DNA from 2 places in the Mucilaginibacter ginsenosidivorans genome. Region 1 is predicted to be linked to the other one. Evidence: riboswitches for the same ligand, from Rfam matches in the RefSeq annotation. Region 1 holds a riboswitch; the other holds the start of a gene.
What was found. A riboswitch is a leader RNA that binds a small molecule or an ion and turns the genes downstream of it on or off. The one in region 1 is predicted to bind cobalamin.

Region 1 (8,195 bases):
CAGCAGGATATACAGCAAGTGACGATCCCACAAGAATGAATATATCGGCCTTCATACACACCTTTGCTGCTTCCTCTATCATCGGTACCGCCTCGCCAAACCATACAACGTGTGCGCGCAGCTGCGAACCCAATTCACACAATTCTCCCATTTTCAGTTCCCAGCCATCAATGGGATAGGTCAGGTTAGGGTTTTTGCCCGATTGTGAACGGGTTATTACACCGTGGAGGTGCAACACCTTACCCGAGCCGCCGCGTTCGTGCAGGTCGTCTATGTTTTGCGTAATGACAGTCACGTCATATTTCTTTTCCAGTTCGGCCAAGGCATTGTGAGCACCGTTAGGGACCGCCTCTAAAACCGATTTGCGTCGCTGGTTATAAAACTCTTGCACCAGCTCCGGATTACGTTCCCAGGCTTCTGGTGTGGCTACGTCTTCGATATTATAGCCCTCCCACAAGCCATCACTGTCGCGAAAGGTTTTGAGCCCGCTTTCGGCACTTATACCGGCGCCGGTTAATACGACGATCTTTTTCATGGAATTCATTACTACTGTAGACGCACAATTATGCGTCTACGCCTGTTTAACAAAAAAAGCGACCCGGAGATCGCTTTTCAAATATCGTTAATTCAAAATTACAAAGCTATTTCACGGTTGGCACGCAGTGCGGTGTATTTGCTCTTGGCTAACTCAAATCCACCAAAAAGGATGGCGCAAAATACCAGGTCACCAAAAAGCATGTTCTTTTCAAAAGGTATAGCCGCTACTAACGATTGCCCGTAACCTACAAAGGTATGCGGGTAAAGATTGCCCAACGGCAAGTCGGTCAGCAGCCAGTGCAATACAACCGCTAATAACGATGCTGCCGTCACATTCAATATGCTGGCCTTTTTAATAAAAGTACCCATAAATACAGCTGCGATAAAAAACACATACACCATAATGGAGCTGCTGTCTACTATTTGCCATGAGCCGCTGTAAAAATGGTTCAGGAATATATCGCTCACAAACAGGGCTATCAGCGGAACTACATAAGCTTTCCATTTATCAGTAAAGTAGGCGCCGCCAAACAGCGCCATGGCCCCTATCGGACTAAAATTGCTTAATACATAAGGATATCTTGCGCTCACAAGGCGAAACGCCCCGGCAGCGACGATCATCAGGATGATTATTGTATTTCTGGTGTTTATCTTTTGTAGTGTCATGATCTTATTTGAACCGTAAAATTAAGTAATAATCCGTTTAAACAAAACTCTTAATTGATTTGGTACTTTAAACCGGCCATAAAATTTGTGCCACGGGTATTATAGCCAAGCCAATCCGTGTATTTTTCATCAAATACGTTCTTCAGGTCGCCAAAAAGAACCATTTTTTTGCACGCTTGCCACTGCACATGTACATCCACCAGGTTGTAATGTTTCAGTGTAGCATTGGTTGATGGGAATGTAGAAAAATCCTGGTCAACCCGGTCGCCTGTGTATTTATAATTCAGGCCGAAGGATAAGGTTTTAATCACTTTATAATTTACACTGGCGCCAAAAGTGTTTTTCGGCCTGCGGTAAAGGATGTCGGAACGCGTCCCGTTTGCGCTGGTTAATGCGCCGGTTACGTGGGCCACATAAGCCGATGCGGTTATATTGGAGAGGTTTAACGTCAACTCACTTTCGTATCCTTTATCATTTTCTTTTGAACCGTTCTCGTATTTGCCATAAGGCGGATCGGGTAACGAATTAAAATAGATTACATCTTTGGTGTCGCGTTTGTAAAATACGGTGTTAAATGTCAACGTATTATTGATTATCGTCCAGTCAAAGCCGGCCTCATAAGATGTCGTTGTTTCCGGTTTCAGGCTGATGTTGCCGTATTGTGACGATAGCTGGTATAACGAAGGCGCTTTGAAAGCTGACGCAACGGTACCGAATAGTTTAAACTGACCGGCCAGGAAGATGGATGGATTAATGGTATAGGTGAAATTATCACCGTACTTGCTATGATGGTTATATCGTCCTCCTAATTCCATGTGGAAGATGTCCGATTTGAAAAATAGCGATGTGTAAGCACTGATAATGTTGTTATTAACCGATTGTATCGTATCGTAATTGCTCAATTGGTGGGTACCGTTATACCTGAAGTCGGCGCCGCTGGTAATATCCCAATATTTGCCCAGGTTGTCGTTAAATACAATTTCCGTGTTTGTTATACGGCCAATGTTACCCGCATGATAGTACGACTGGAAATTAGCATCGTTGGGCAGGTCGTTATAGTGGTTCCATACCGTATTCTGACTGACATTAAAGTTTAGGGCGCCTTTGTCGACAAGCAATTTTGCACCTAATCCACCGAAAAGGAAAGTGTTTGCATAAGTATAATTCTTATCGTCGGTAAATGCCCCGTAAGGCAGATGGCCCTTATTATAGCTGGTTTGCAGATTGCCATTGATAGAGAATTTATCCGAAACCTTTTGGCTCAGATTCAGGCTTACAGCACGCTGATGAAAGTCATCTTTCCTGAAGTTACCACTACCCGTTGTATCCGTGGCGCCTGCAAAACCCTTTGAATCGGCATCGGACAAATTGAGCGCGATTCCGGTATTGTTGATATTTCCGTTTACGCCAACGGATTCGTTAAATGTGTTATAACTTCCGCCAACCAGTTGAACGGACGTCTTTATTCCATTTCCTTTCGCATGTTTTGTGATGATATTAATAACCCCTGCCGCAGCATCCGAACCATATAGGGTTGACCCACTGCCTTTTAGTATTTCTATATGATCTATTTGGTCTATTGGAAAGGCGTTAAGATCGTAAGTGCCGTCGATACCGGAAGCATTGCTTACCGGGAAGCCGTCCACCAGGATTAGCGTGTTGCCGCTGGAAGCCCCGCGCAAATAAACGGACGATGATATACCCGGCGCATTTTCCGAACCTGAAAAGGTAAGTCCCGGCACCGTATTCAAAAGCTGAGGCAGTGTTTTCCCCTGCGAGCGGTTGATCTGGTCGGAAGTAATAACAGTGACAACCCTGCCGATATCTGATAATTTTTTTGGTGAACGTGTGGCCGTGACCACAACATTGTTGAGTACCCGGGTGGTGTCCTGGGCCCGGACTGCCGTACTAAGCAGCCCCAATTGTACAAGCCCCAGGCCTGCGACAATTCTGAAGTAATTTTTTTTCATGTTGTTGTGAGTTTAATCCCACAGCATACAGAAATGGAAAGTTTGGAATGGAAACGCTGGAAGCGGGTTTCACATTCAAGCTTCAATCCCCGAAAGCTATGAATAGTTTTGTGCTATGGCAGGTCTTCTGACTTACTCCCCTTGGCCCGGCCTTCCCGTCGCGATAAATCGAAACAGTGGCAAATGAATGGGCCTTGGTTTTGGAGCTTACAGCTGCGGGACAGTCCCGGATTTACACCGGGTTCCCTTTTAATCGCGGTTATTCACCACGAACCAAAAGCGTTGCAAATGTAAGGCTTGGGTGTTGTAAATGCAATAGGGATAGTTTATTAAGTCAAGCGGTTAATTGGGTTGGGTAAGTTGTTTTTAATTTTGAGCCGAAAAGTCCTAACTTACAACTCGATCTAAGTGAATCAATCATTTAACTACTAATGAAATTCCTGTTAACAACCCTATTCTCCATATTTTGCCTTGCTACCATGGCCCAGCAACCCGATACCGTTTTCCTTAAAAACCTGCTTGAGGCACATCCCGAATTATTCAGCCACATCTTAAATCACCCAACACATAACGAGGTACAGATACTATATACGCAGATAGACCGTGATGAGAACAATGTACCGCATTTCAGATCGTACAGTTACAGGCTAAATGCTAATCACTACTTCTACCCCGCCAGTACAGTTAAGCTTCCTACTGCGATATTCGCGCTTGAGAAATTGAATGAATTGAATATTAAGGGCCTCGATTGGAAATCTGTGATGATAACCGACAGCGCTTTCGCCGGGCAAACCAGGGTGACTAAAGATTCGAGTTCAAAAAGCGGCCTGCCCAGTATTCAGAATTATATTAAAAAAATATTACTGGTAAGCGATAATGACGCATACAACAGGCTTTATGAATTTGTCGGCCGCGAGGAGATCAACCAAAAGCTGAAAAAATATGGGTTAACAGGCACACGCATTGTCTGCAGGCTGGCTATCGGCGATCGCGACGAAAGCACCAAACACACCAACCCGGTTAATTTTTATAATAAGGGCAAGCCGGTTTATCAAAAACCGGCTATGTACGATCCGAATGAATATCCGCAAACACCCGAACACATGATCATGGGTAAAGGCTACCTGGATAAGAACGATAAACTGGTAATGGAACCGTTTGATTTTTCAAAGAATAATACTTACCCTCTCGCGGATCAGCAAATGGTTTTAAAGAGACTGTTGTTTCCCGACACTTTCCCTAAAGAGCAGCAATATAACCTGACAGACGATCAGTATAAATTAATTTACAGGTACATGAGCATGTGGCCGACGGAAAGCAAATACCCAACTTACAGTCGGCCGGATTATTATCCTGCCTATTGCAAATGGCTGTTTTATGGCGGCGATAGCCTGGCGGTTATTAACCCACATATCAGGATATTCGATAAGATCGGCGACTCGTACGGTTATGATATCGATAATGCCTACATCGTCGATTACAAAAACAAAGTGGAATTCATGCTGTCGGCCGTGGTGCAGTCCAACGATAACCAGATTTACAACGACAATAAGTACGAATACAAGACGGTCTGCCTGCCCTTTATGCGCGACCTTGCACAAACTATTTACCAGGTGGAACTAAAGCGGGAAAAGAAGTTTTTGCCCGATCTGAACAAGTTTAAGTTCAGGTATTAGTGTTCCGGAACAATTTCGCTTTAACAAGTTTTTGGTCGAAGTATTGGATAAGCATAAAAATAAGGGGGAGCAATAAAAAGATCCATTTGTATTTGAGGACATCACTCCAGGTTATCGAACCGTAAAATGTCAAAATTGCACATGCAAGCACCATTAGGCCGATAAATACCCCTAAGGCTACTATATTATATTTCAACTCGTTACTTTGTTTTTGCTGCGCGGTTATCTTACGGATTACCTTTGCCGCAAAATCATAAGGCAAGCCCTTCTCCGGTTCTTTGTTTAAAGCGGCAAACAGCAATTTGTAAGCTTCGCCATTCTTGTTTAGCAGTTCGTCCGAGGAGTAATTTCCATCCTCTAACAAACGCTGCAACTTTTCATCATTTGATTCGTTCATGGCTATTCGTGTTTTAAATATAATTCTAATTTTTCTTTCAGCAATTTCCGCGCTCTGAAAAGATAATTCTTGACCGTCCCCTCGGGCATGCCAATAATTTCTTCTATTTCAGGCCCCGAAAACTCGTTCAAATGATACAGGGTCAGCACTGTTCGGTACCGTTCGGGCAACTGCATGATCAATTGCTCAATGTAATTCGCCATGTCTTTTTTTTCAAGTAAGTTCTGAGGTGTATCGGTTGTAAAGTGGTAATTTTCAATATCCTCCAAATAATCCCATGCCCTTTCACGGTTATATTTCTTTACGTAGTTTATCGCCGTTAGGTAGGCAATACGCGCTATCCAGGTTGATAGTTTGGATTGAAAACTGAAACGTACCAGGCTTTTGTGCACTTTAATAAAAACTTCCTGGCAAATATCCTCAGCCGCATGCTTATCTTTTACAAGGCGGTGGATGACATAGAAAACAAGTTTTTCATACTGTTTCACAAGCAGTTCGAAGGCACGCACGTCGCCACCGAGCACCCTGGTAATTACCTCCCTTTCGTTAAACATATATAAATTAGTCAACGCTTGCCGAATAAAGGTTGCAAAAAATAAATAAAATAAATCTGCAACCTTTATTCGACGTCCGCTGACTACTACATGATTTTTAATTAATTTTACAACAATGGAGCGTACGGTATTCATCGCAGCGGTAGTTGTTATATTTATCATCATCGCCGTAGTAATTGTAGCATGGTATAATTTCCGCTTAAAAAAACGCATTATCGACTCAGGTCCTATCGACAACGATGCGATCAATTTCCTCAGGAAACTAACCGACACAGGCGCAGAACCTCTCAAATGGGGTTGTGTGTTATTTATGAGCGGCTTGGGACTGGTAATTATCAGTTACCTTCCCAACGACGATTATTCGGTATTGCCCTATGGCATTGAGCTCATGTTTATCGCCTCGGGCTTTCTTATCTATTATTTCATTATCACTTTAAGGCATAAGTGATAACCAGGTTTTAATCACCAACCTGTTTCTGGTAACATCCGCAAAAAGCACAAAAAGACTTTAGGGAATTCTATTGACCTTTCGATCAAAATAAGATGAAGAATATACTATACATACTATTTTTAACAATAATCACAAACGCGTCGGTCGCGCAAAGCGTGTATAAAATAAACGGCACCGTGACCGATTCGCTTAGTAAAAACCCTCTGGACAAGATAACGCTGACATTGAGCGGGGAACGTAGTGGCCCGCAAAGCCTTACGACCCAGGCCGATGGTAAATTTCAGTTCGCCGGGCTTCAGAGCGCCGCTTATAAACTTAGTATTCATTCGATTGGGTATAAAACCCGGGATTTTATTATCAATTTAAAAGCTGATACCAGTCTCGGTACGATCAGCCTTAAAGAGGATATCAAAAGCCTTCAGGAAGTAACTGTTATTTCACAAAGACCGTTGTTACAGCAAAGGCCAGGCAAGGTGATCTATGATTTACAGGCCGACCCGGAAAGTAAGGCAAAAAGCCTGCTGGATATGATGCGTAAGCTGCCTTTTGTAACCGTGGATGCTCAGGATAATGTCTCGCTCAAGGGAAGCGCAAATTTTAAAGTTTTTATCAACGGAAAGCCTTCGGCGATGATGGACAACAACCTGGCGGCTGTATTGCGTACAATGCCGGCGTCTTCTATCCAACGTATCGAAGTAATAACTAACCCTCCGGCTAAATACGATGCGGAGGGTATTGGCGGTATCATCAATATTATTACGGCAAAGAAAATAGACAATGGCTATCGTGGCAACCTGAATGTTAGCGAACAAGTACCATATGGCGGACCAAACGCAGGTGGCAGTTTAACCGTCAGGCAAGGTAAGTTCGGCGTTAACGTTTATGCAGGTGCCGGAGTTTACAATACCCCCCAAACCAACTTAGCCAACACGCAACAAAGCTTCGGTAGCGACGCCACCTTGCTTGACCAGAATGGCTATAAAAAAAGTAACAGCCGTAACGGCTATGCAGGTGCGGAGTTAAGTTACGAGATCGACTCGCTCCATTTACTATCCGGGCATTTCAGTTTCAATGCTTATCATAACGATGGCAGCAGTTACCAGTCATCTGCGCTAAAAGACGCAGTGGGTATTTTGCAGGCCTATGATTTGATCAACGATAATAATGGCCGTGGCAAGGGCGGAGACATATCAGCCAATTACCAGGTAGGGTTTAAGACAGACAAAAATCGGCTGTTGACGCTCTCCTATCGTTACGCAGGATATCGTAACAATGGTTTTAGCAACCTGCAATTATTGAATCAGGTAAACTACCCCGTACTTGATTATCAGCAACCTAACAGTTCAACAACATCTGAACATACTTTACAGACCGATTTGGTGTACCCCATAAAAAACGTGACAATAGAAGTTGGCGTAAAAGCCATACTCCGGTCCAATAACAGCGATTACCAGTATCTGCAGCTCAACCCGGCTACAAACCTATACGGCCAGATCGACTCGTTAAGCGATAAATTTTATTATACCCAGGATGTATTGAGCGTCTATAATTCCTATCAATTCAAATTAGGTAATTGGAATGTCAGTGCAGGTGCAAGGGCGGAGGAAACTATAGTGAACGCGCATTTTCTCTCGGGCAGTACCAACATCAGTCCGAATTATTTCAATATCGTTCCCTCGTTGGCTGTCAACCACTCCTTAGGTGCGGGCGGTATCGGGCTGGCTTTTAACCAGCGCATACAGCGACCCGGGATTGTTAGTTTGAATCCTTATCCAAACAAAACAAACCCAAACTTCATCGTTATAGGCAATCCGAGGATACAGCCCAGTATCTCGAACCAGGCCCAGCTAAGCTATAGTACGGGCAACGCCGGTAAAGTATCGTTGTTTTTAGCTACAGACTACATTTTCGTTCGTAATTTTCAGCTTATGGTAACCACTTTTG
Region 2 (8,195 bases), 1.2 Mb from region 1:
TTTAATCTATGCTGAATCCTTATACGATTACCTTAAAAAAAAGATGCAATGATTTTTGAATTTTTGGGTAGTCGCGGGTACGGTGGGGCAGAACGGCAAAATAGTGGTATGATTGTTGAATTTAGGGTTGATTCAGACTATGCATTATACCTTTAATAAAAAGAGGATATAATTATTTAATAACAATTTGTTGCAGGCAAAACATAATTTGTGGACAGGTTTTTGTATCTTAAACCGTTGAATTGCCATATCTTAGCGAAAAAATAGAATTATTAAAAATCACAATTTAGCGTATGAAAATTAAACTTTACCTTATCGCGGCACTCGCAGCAGTGACATTAACTTACACATCGTGTAAAAAATCGGGAAGCGGACCCGCTAATACCGTTTCATCCAAACAGGTGAGCCAGCAAATAGCGCTTAATCTTTCGCAGACCCTTTATGGCGGACTTGGCGGCTTCAGTATTTTTGATGGTATCAACCCACCGTCAAATGTAAACATAGCCCGCAGGGGACGCGGGCTCAAATTAAATGATGATGGTGTTGACTTTGGCTGCGGAGCGGTTATTGACACCACTTTAACGTACAGCACCACGCTGGATGACGGCGGCTCGGCATCCATCAGCGGGGAGTTTAAATTTTCCGTTTTGTGTGCAAATGGTACGCCTAACGGCCTTAGCTTTTATACCAAGCTAAAGGTGACGGAAAGTACCGCGCAAATAGGCGCCACTTATAACCTGGGCGAAAACCTGATGATAACAGCGGTTAACCCTAACGATGACAATACATCTATTTTGATGAACGGATCGGTAAATGTGGACGCCAACGTTCAGCAAAAAACAGGCTCGAAATCAACGGACGCGGAGACGTTCGACTATGTATTTAAAGATGTAAAAATAGACCCTAACGTGGGCGACATTGTGAGCGGTTCGGCAACTTTCGCCACAAAGGGCGCCACCCCTTCGGGTACATGGAACTACAGCGGTACAATTACCTTCCTGGGCAATCACCAGGCTAAGATCGTTATCAATGGAACGACTTACACGGTCGACTTGCAAACAGGTACTGTTTCTTAAAATATTTTTCAGTAAGTCAAAGGCTTTCCCCGGCAGCGGGGGAGGCCTTACTTATTTTTTGTCGTTGATATGTTCGATCCCGTCTTCTAAAAACTGTTGCCATACAGTGTTAGGCTGCCATACATCTTCTACAAAGTCCTGTAGTTCCTCTTCGGGAAGTTTGCCTGCGGCAAAAAGATAAAGTCCTGTAAATACCGATGCCCGGTAATTTGCTGCACAGTGTACAAATACCCTTTTATCAGCATTTTGATCCATCAGGGTGATGAACTTATCAAGTTCAGTTAGTTGAGGGTTTTCAAACACTACCGGTATATGGTAATAGCGTATGCCCAGTGAAGCAACCAGCGCAGCTTCATCAGGCAACGCATATTTGGTGTTCAGCAAGCCGAGATTGATGACTACCTCGTACTGCCCGTTCACTAACTGGCTGAACTGTTCTTCGGTCGGCTGCCCGGCGCATGCCAGCGTGTCAGATATTTTTTCGAAATGATAAATGCCTCTCATCAGGCTGCTAAGGTATAAAAATGCACCGTTCCGGTTTAGCTAAATATTGAAAGGTAAATTGTATTATTGTTACTCCATGAAACGCCTGCTATCCAATCTCACCTTCCAGGTTATTACCGCTATTATTTTAGGCGTTATCGTCGGCTATTATTTTAGGGGCTTTGGTCCGACCGCTCAACTGATCAGCAAAAAGTTTGTCGACCTGATCACCATGTTGATCGCGCCTATTATTTTCCTTACCATCATATTAGGTATTGCAGGTATGAGCGACCTGAAAAAAGTGGGCAGGGTCGGTGGAAAGGCATTATTATATTTCGAGATCGTAACCACCTTTGCGCTCATTATAGGTATTACAGTTGCCAATGTTATCAAGCCTGGCGAAGTTAGCACGGTTACGGCATTAGCCCACAACACAGCCGATGCAGCAAAAATAGCAACCTATCAGAAAGCTGCCGCCGAAATGCACTGGGGCGATTTTTTTGCCCATATTATTCCTTCCAATGTGTTCGACGCTTTTGCTAAGGGCGACATCTTACAGATACTTTTCTTCGCCATCCTGTTCGGTTTTGGCTTAAGCAGAATGGGGGAGACGGGACAATCGCTCATTGGTTTCTTCGAAAAGCTGTCAAAGGTTTTCTTTAATATCATGCACGTTGTGATGCGCCTGGCCCCGGTTGGCGCTTTTGCCGGTATGGCCTTTACGGTTAGCACCTACGGCGTAGCAACGCTTAAACCGCTTGCATGGCTAATGGTTTCAGTGTATGCCACTATGGCTATCTTCATTTTCGTAGTGCTCAATATTGTTTGCCGCCTTTATAAATTCAGCCTCTGGCATTACCTGAAATTCATAAAAGAGGAGATCGTGATCGTTTGGGGCACCTCATCGTCCGAATCGGTGCTGCCCAGCATGATGGAGAAGATGGAGAAATTCGGCTGCTCGCGTTCGGTAGTAGGTTTGGTCATCCCGGCAGGCTATTCCTTCAACCTCGACGGTACAACCATTTATCTTTCCATGGCGGTTATTTTCCTTGCTCAGGTTTTTCATATCCCCTTATCTATCGGTCAGCAGCTCACCATCATCGGCATCCTGATGATAACCTCGAAGGGAGCTGCGGGTGTTACCGGCAGCGGCTTTATCGTGCTGGCGTCTACGCTTACCGTAATCAAAGTGATACCTGTCGAGGGGCTTGCAATTCTTTTTGGCGTCGATAAATTCATGTCCGAAGCGCGGGCCATTACCAATATGATCGGCAACGGGATAGCGACGATTGTGATAGCGAAGAGTGAGAAGGAGTTTAGCACGCCACCTGGAGCCGAAGCGCACTAATTACGATCTTAAAATTACGACTTACGATTTGGCGCCCCCTGGAATTAAGGACTATTGTCGATCTGAAATCCTAATTCGTACATCGTAAATAAACCCTGCAATGGGGCTTTGAGATTACCAACAATAACTTTAGCTTTGCGCGTACATTTTTAATCTATGAGCGTTCTCGTCAATAACGATTCCAAAGTAATAGTCCAGGGTTTTACAGGTAACGAAGGCACCTACCATGCCTCGCAGATGATCGAATACGGCACCAACGTAGTTGGCGGCGTAACACCGGGCAAAGGCGGCCAGAAACACCTTAACCTTCCTGTTTTCAATACGGTTAAAGAAGCGGTTGATATTACCGGTGCCAACGTATCCATCATTTTCGTACCGCCGCCCTTTGCTGCCGACGCTATTATGGAAGCTGCCGAGGCTGGTATCAAACTGATCGTCTGCATCACCGAAGGTATCCCGACCAAGGATATGATCATGGTGAAGGAATACATCAAGGATCGGGACACCCGCCTTATTGGTCCTAACTGCCCGGGTATCATAACCGCCGGCGAAGCTAAGATCGGTATTATGCCGGGCTTCATTTTCCGTAAAGGTCATGTAGGGGTGGTTTCCAAATCGGGTACTTTAACTTACGAAGCCGTAGACCAGGTGGTAAAGGCTGGTTTAGGCATCACTACGGCCATCGGCATTGGCGGCGACCCGATCATCGGCACACCAACCAAAGAAGCTGTTGAGCTGTTGATGAACGACCCTGATACCCATGGCATTATCATGATAGGCGAGATAGGCGGCGGTATGGAAGCCGAAGCTGCCCGCTGGATCAAAGCGAACGGCACCAAGCCCGTTGTGGGTTTCATCGCCGGGCAAACCGCCCCTGCGGGGCGCCGTATGGGTCACGCCGGAGCAATAGTAGGCGGAGCCGACGATACCGCGGCAGCAAAAATGAAGATCATGGCCGAATGCGGCATACGCGTGGTACAATCGCCTGCGGAAATAGGCGCTGCGATGGCAGAGGAACTGGCGAAGAAAGGTTAAAGCTGAAAGGTAAAAGCTTTTTTTCAACCTAATAAAATATAAATCCTGGTTTCGGCCGGGATTTTTTATTTTTATTTTGAATTACCTGAAACGATGAAGAAAACAAAGGAGTTTGTCTTTAAGAAAAAAAGTATCGTCATTGAAATATTTGCATTAATAATATTCCTGATAGGCATTATTTTCTCATTAATCAAAACCCATCATAATCCTACTTTCTTCTTATTTGCTTCTGCGATACTAGCGGCTCTTGCCTATTTGCAATTTTATGAGCTATACATGATTAGACAATTCAATTTTCTAGATAAGGGTAAAAAAATGATAATCAACAGCGATAATTCAAAACTTACAATTACAAAAAATGGAAAGGAGATTTCGATTGATCGTGATGATGTAAATAAAGTTGAAATTTTCGAACAAAAGTCATTAGGAAAGTTTGGGACTTATAATTACATAATTATATATACCTCGGATTTTAGAAAATTACTGGTAACAAAATTTACTATTCCTCTTTTGGCTTATGATACAGCGCTTCAATCTTTTTTAAGAAAGAAGCCAAGAATTTGTTATAGAAAATTCTTTAATTATATTGACAAACGTCAATTTGATATATGATCGCCTTTCATGTCCTTAGTCAACCCATTGTAAACAAGCCCCTCCTCAAAAATCAAAACGCCAAACCTGCCGTATATTTGTTATAATCAGTGAAATCAAATACCACATCGGTGTAATCAAAAATAATATGGAATACAATCAATTAACACCCCAGGAAGAAAGGGTAATATTATACAAAGGAACTGAGCGTCCGTTCACCGGCTCGCTGTTAAATAATCATGCACATGGGCTGTACGTATGTAAAAGATGCGATACGCCGTTGTACACTTCAGAAACCAAATTTGAATCGCATTGCGGCTGGCCAAGCTTTGACGACGAGATAGCCGGCGCAGTAAAACGTGTTCCGGATGCTGATGGTCGGCGCGTGGAGATAGTATGCGCCAATTGCGGCGCCCACCTGGGCCACGTTTTCGAGGGTGAATATCTAACCCCGAAAAACGTAAGGCATTGCGTTAACTCGGTAAGTTTGAAGTTTGTGCCGTTGGAGGGTTGATTAAGTTAAGTAGTTGATTAAGTTGGGGTCAAATTCTGTCAACTTGATCTAACCCAATCAACCATTCAAGCTGCCTTGTTCATAACTCCGGCCCTTGTTTAAAACTATCCTTAACATCGTAAGACCCCTGCAGCTTATCTTTGAATCCACAAGTTCTTTAACAAACGCTATAAAAGGTTGCCGGGTTAAAAACCGGCATTAAAAGGGAACCATGTGCAAATCATGGGCTGACGTGCAACTGTGAGATGGTGAATTGTGAGTAGTGAATAGTGATTGGTTAATGGTGAATAAAATTCGCCGCTGCCATTGACTATTGACCATTGACTATTGACCACCAGCCAGACACCTGCCATTATGGCTTGTCAAAACTTTCACGAATAAGGTTTTGATAAAAGCCCTGTCCCCGGTACTGCCGTAAAAGTGCCCGGTTCATTGTCTTTTGTCGACTCCGCTAAAATTAAAAAGACAAGGCATGAATCAGGAAAATGAAGTATTACTTCGGGAGAACAAGGACCGGTTTGTTATCCTCCCCATCAACTACCCCCGCATCTGGGAAATGTACAAAAAGCACGAGGCCAGTTTCTGGACCGCGGAAGAGATCGACCTGTCCGACGATCTGAAGCATTGGGAAAACCTCAACAGCGGCGAGAAGCATTTTATATCGCATATCCTGGCTTTCTTCGCCGCAAGCGATGGTATTGTAAACGAGAACCTCGCCGTAAACTTCATGAGCGAAGTCCAGGTGCCTGAGGCACGGTGTTTCTACGGCTTCCAGATCATGATGGAAAATATCCACTCAGAAACGTACGCACTGCTGATAGATACTTATATTAAAGATCCCGCCGAAAAAGACCATCTTTTCCACGCCATTGATACGGTGCCCGCTGTTCAGAAAAAGGCAGAGTGGGCATTGAAGTGGATCAATAACGGAACATTTGCACAACGGCTGGTGGCATTCGCGGCGGTAGAAGGGATTTTCTTTTCCGGCAGTTTCTGTTCCATCTTCTGGCTGAAAAAACGCGGACTGATGCCGGGCCTGACTTTCAGTAACGAATTGATCTCGCGCGATGAAGGCATGCATTGCGAGTTTGCCTGTTTACTGTACAGTATGCTGACAGAAAAGCTTTCCAAAGCAGAAGCGACCAAGATCATCACCGATGCGGTTGAAATAGAAAAGGAATTCGTGACCGACGCCCTGCCGGTAAACCTGATAGGCATGAATGCCAAACTAATGAGCCAGTATATCGAATTCGTCGCCGACCGATGGCTGACAGAATTGGGCTATGATAGGGTATATAATGCAAGCAATCCATTCGATTTTATGGAAATGATATCCCTGCAGGGAAAGACGAATTTCTTCGAAAAACGCGTAGGCGATTACCAGAAAAGCGGTGTGCTTAACACCGAAGTAAAAAGCCAGGCATTCTCGCTGGACGAGGATTTCTGAGCCCCGATCAGTTCAACAATATAACAGTAAAACAATTTATCAAGAGACACCATGTTCGTAATAAAAAGAGACGGTAAAAAAGAAACCGTAAAATTTGACAAGATAACGGCACGCATAGAGAAGCTGTGCTATGGTTTGAATCCGGCATTAGTCGACTCGATAGATGTGGCCAAAAAGGTTATCGAAGGTTTGTACGACGGCGTAACCACATCCGAACTGGATAACCTGGCGGCCGAAACTGCTGCTTCGTTAACTACCAAACATCCGGATTACGCCCTGCTGGCATCGCGTATAGCGGTATCCAACCTGCATAAAAACACCATTAAATCCTTTTCAGAAACCATGCGCCGCCTGCATGAATATACTGACGCAAAAACGGGCAAGAACGCGTCACTGCTGGCGGATGACGTTTGGGAGGTGATCAAAGAAAACGCTGAACTTTTGGACAGCACCATCATATATGATCGTGACTTCGGCTTTGATTATTTCGGCTTTAAGACGCTTGAAAAATCTTACCTGCTGAAAATAGAAGGCAAAATAGCCGAGCGCCCGCAGCACCTGTTTATGCGGGTATCGGTTGGTATCCACAAGGATGATGTGGACAGCGTGATAAAAACCTATAACCTGATGAGCGAGCGCTGGTTTACACACGCCACGCCGACGCTGTTCAACGCCGGTACGCCAAAGCCGCAAATGTCGTCCTGCTTTTTGCTGACGATGAAGGATGACAGCATCGACGGTATTTATGACACGCTGAAACAAACCGCCAAAATATCACAAAGCGCCGGTGGTATCGGGCTGAGTATCCATAATGTGAGGGCAACCGGTTCGTACATCAGCGGCACCAACGGTACCAGTAACGGCATTATCCCGATGCTGCGGGTATTTAATGACACGGCCCGTTATGTCGATCAGGGTGGCGGCAAGCGTAAAGGTGCGTTCGCTATATACCTGGAGCCGTGGCATGCCGATGTATTTGAGTTTTTGGACCTGCGCAAAAATCATGGCAAGGAAGAAATGCGCGCCCGCGATTTGTTCTATGCCCTTTGGGTATCGGACCTGTTTATGAAAAGGGTAGAGGCTAATGAAGACTGGAGCCTGTTCTGCCCCCACGAGGCGCCTGGCCTGGCTGAATGTTTTGGCCAAGAATTTGAAACGCTTTATGAGCAATACGAAAAAGAAGGCCATGCCCGCAAAACGGTAAAAGCCCAGGAACTTTGGTTTGCGATACTCGATGCCCAGGTAGAAACCGGCACGCCTTATTTGTTATATAAAGATGCAGCCAACAGCAAATCGAACCAGCAAAATTTAGGGACGATCAAAAGCTCGAACCTATGTACCGAGATCATGGAATACACCTCGGACAAAGAAGTTGCAGTTTGTAATCTCGCTTCGCTGGCGCTGCCGCGGTACGTTATCAACGGCATATTCGATCACCAGAAATTATACGAGGTAACTTACCAGGTAACATTGAACCTGAACCGCATTATTGACAATAACTATTACCCGGTTGAAGAGGCACGTTATTCAAACCTGCGCCACCGGCCGATAGGTTTAGGTGTACAGGGTTTGGCCGATGCATTTATTCAGCTGCGTTTGCCCTTTGAAAGCGATGAGGCCAAACAATTGAACAAAGAAATATTTGAGACCATCTACTTTGCCGCAATGACGGCCTCAAAGGACCTGGCGATCAAGGAAGGC

Region 2: linked by a shared signal. The riboswitch ahead of FRZ54_RS22890 (ribonucleoside-diphosphate reductase small subunit) and the one ahead of FRZ54_RS17305 (TonB-dependent receptor plug domain-containing protein) in region 1 are both predicted to bind cobalamin.

What each region holds. Positions count from the first base shown of each region.
Region 1 covers NZ_CP042436.1:3,796,003-3,804,197, reverse strand. Annotated here, with positions in the region: gene FRZ54_RS17315 (SIR2 family NAD-dependent protein deacylase) at 1-535, opposite strand, end outside; gene FRZ54_RS17310 (DUF6580 family putative transport protein) at 634-1,203, opposite strand; gene FRZ54_RS17305 (TonB-dependent receptor plug domain-containing protein) at 1,254-3,173, opposite strand; cobalamin riboswitch at 3,274-3,466, opposite strand; gene FRZ54_RS17300 (serine hydrolase) at 3,605-4,849, shown strand; gene FRZ54_RS17295 (hypothetical protein) at 4,839-5,246, opposite strand; gene FRZ54_RS17290 (RNA polymerase sigma factor) at 5,249-5,800, opposite strand; gene FRZ54_RS17285 (DUF6249 domain-containing protein) at 5,916-6,248, shown strand; gene FRZ54_RS17280 (outer membrane beta-barrel family protein) at 6,344-8,195, shown strand, end outside.
Region 2 covers NZ_CP042436.1:5,023,682-5,031,876, reverse strand. Annotated here, with positions in the region: gene FRZ54_RS22920 (hypothetical protein) at 294-1,076, shown strand; gene FRZ54_RS22915 (protein tyrosine phosphatase family protein) at 1,128-1,580, opposite strand; gene dctA (C4-dicarboxylate transporter DctA) at 1,657-2,907, shown strand; gene sucD (succinate--CoA ligase subunit alpha) at 3,064-3,942, shown strand; gene FRZ54_RS22900 (hypothetical protein) at 4,036-4,554, shown strand; gene FRZ54_RS22895 (methionine-R-sulfoxide reductase) at 4,682-5,047, shown strand; cobalamin riboswitch at 5,204-5,415, shown strand; gene FRZ54_RS22890 (ribonucleoside-diphosphate reductase small subunit) at 5,520-6,494, shown strand; gene FRZ54_RS22885 (ribonucleoside-diphosphate reductase subunit alpha) at 6,546-8,195, shown strand, end outside.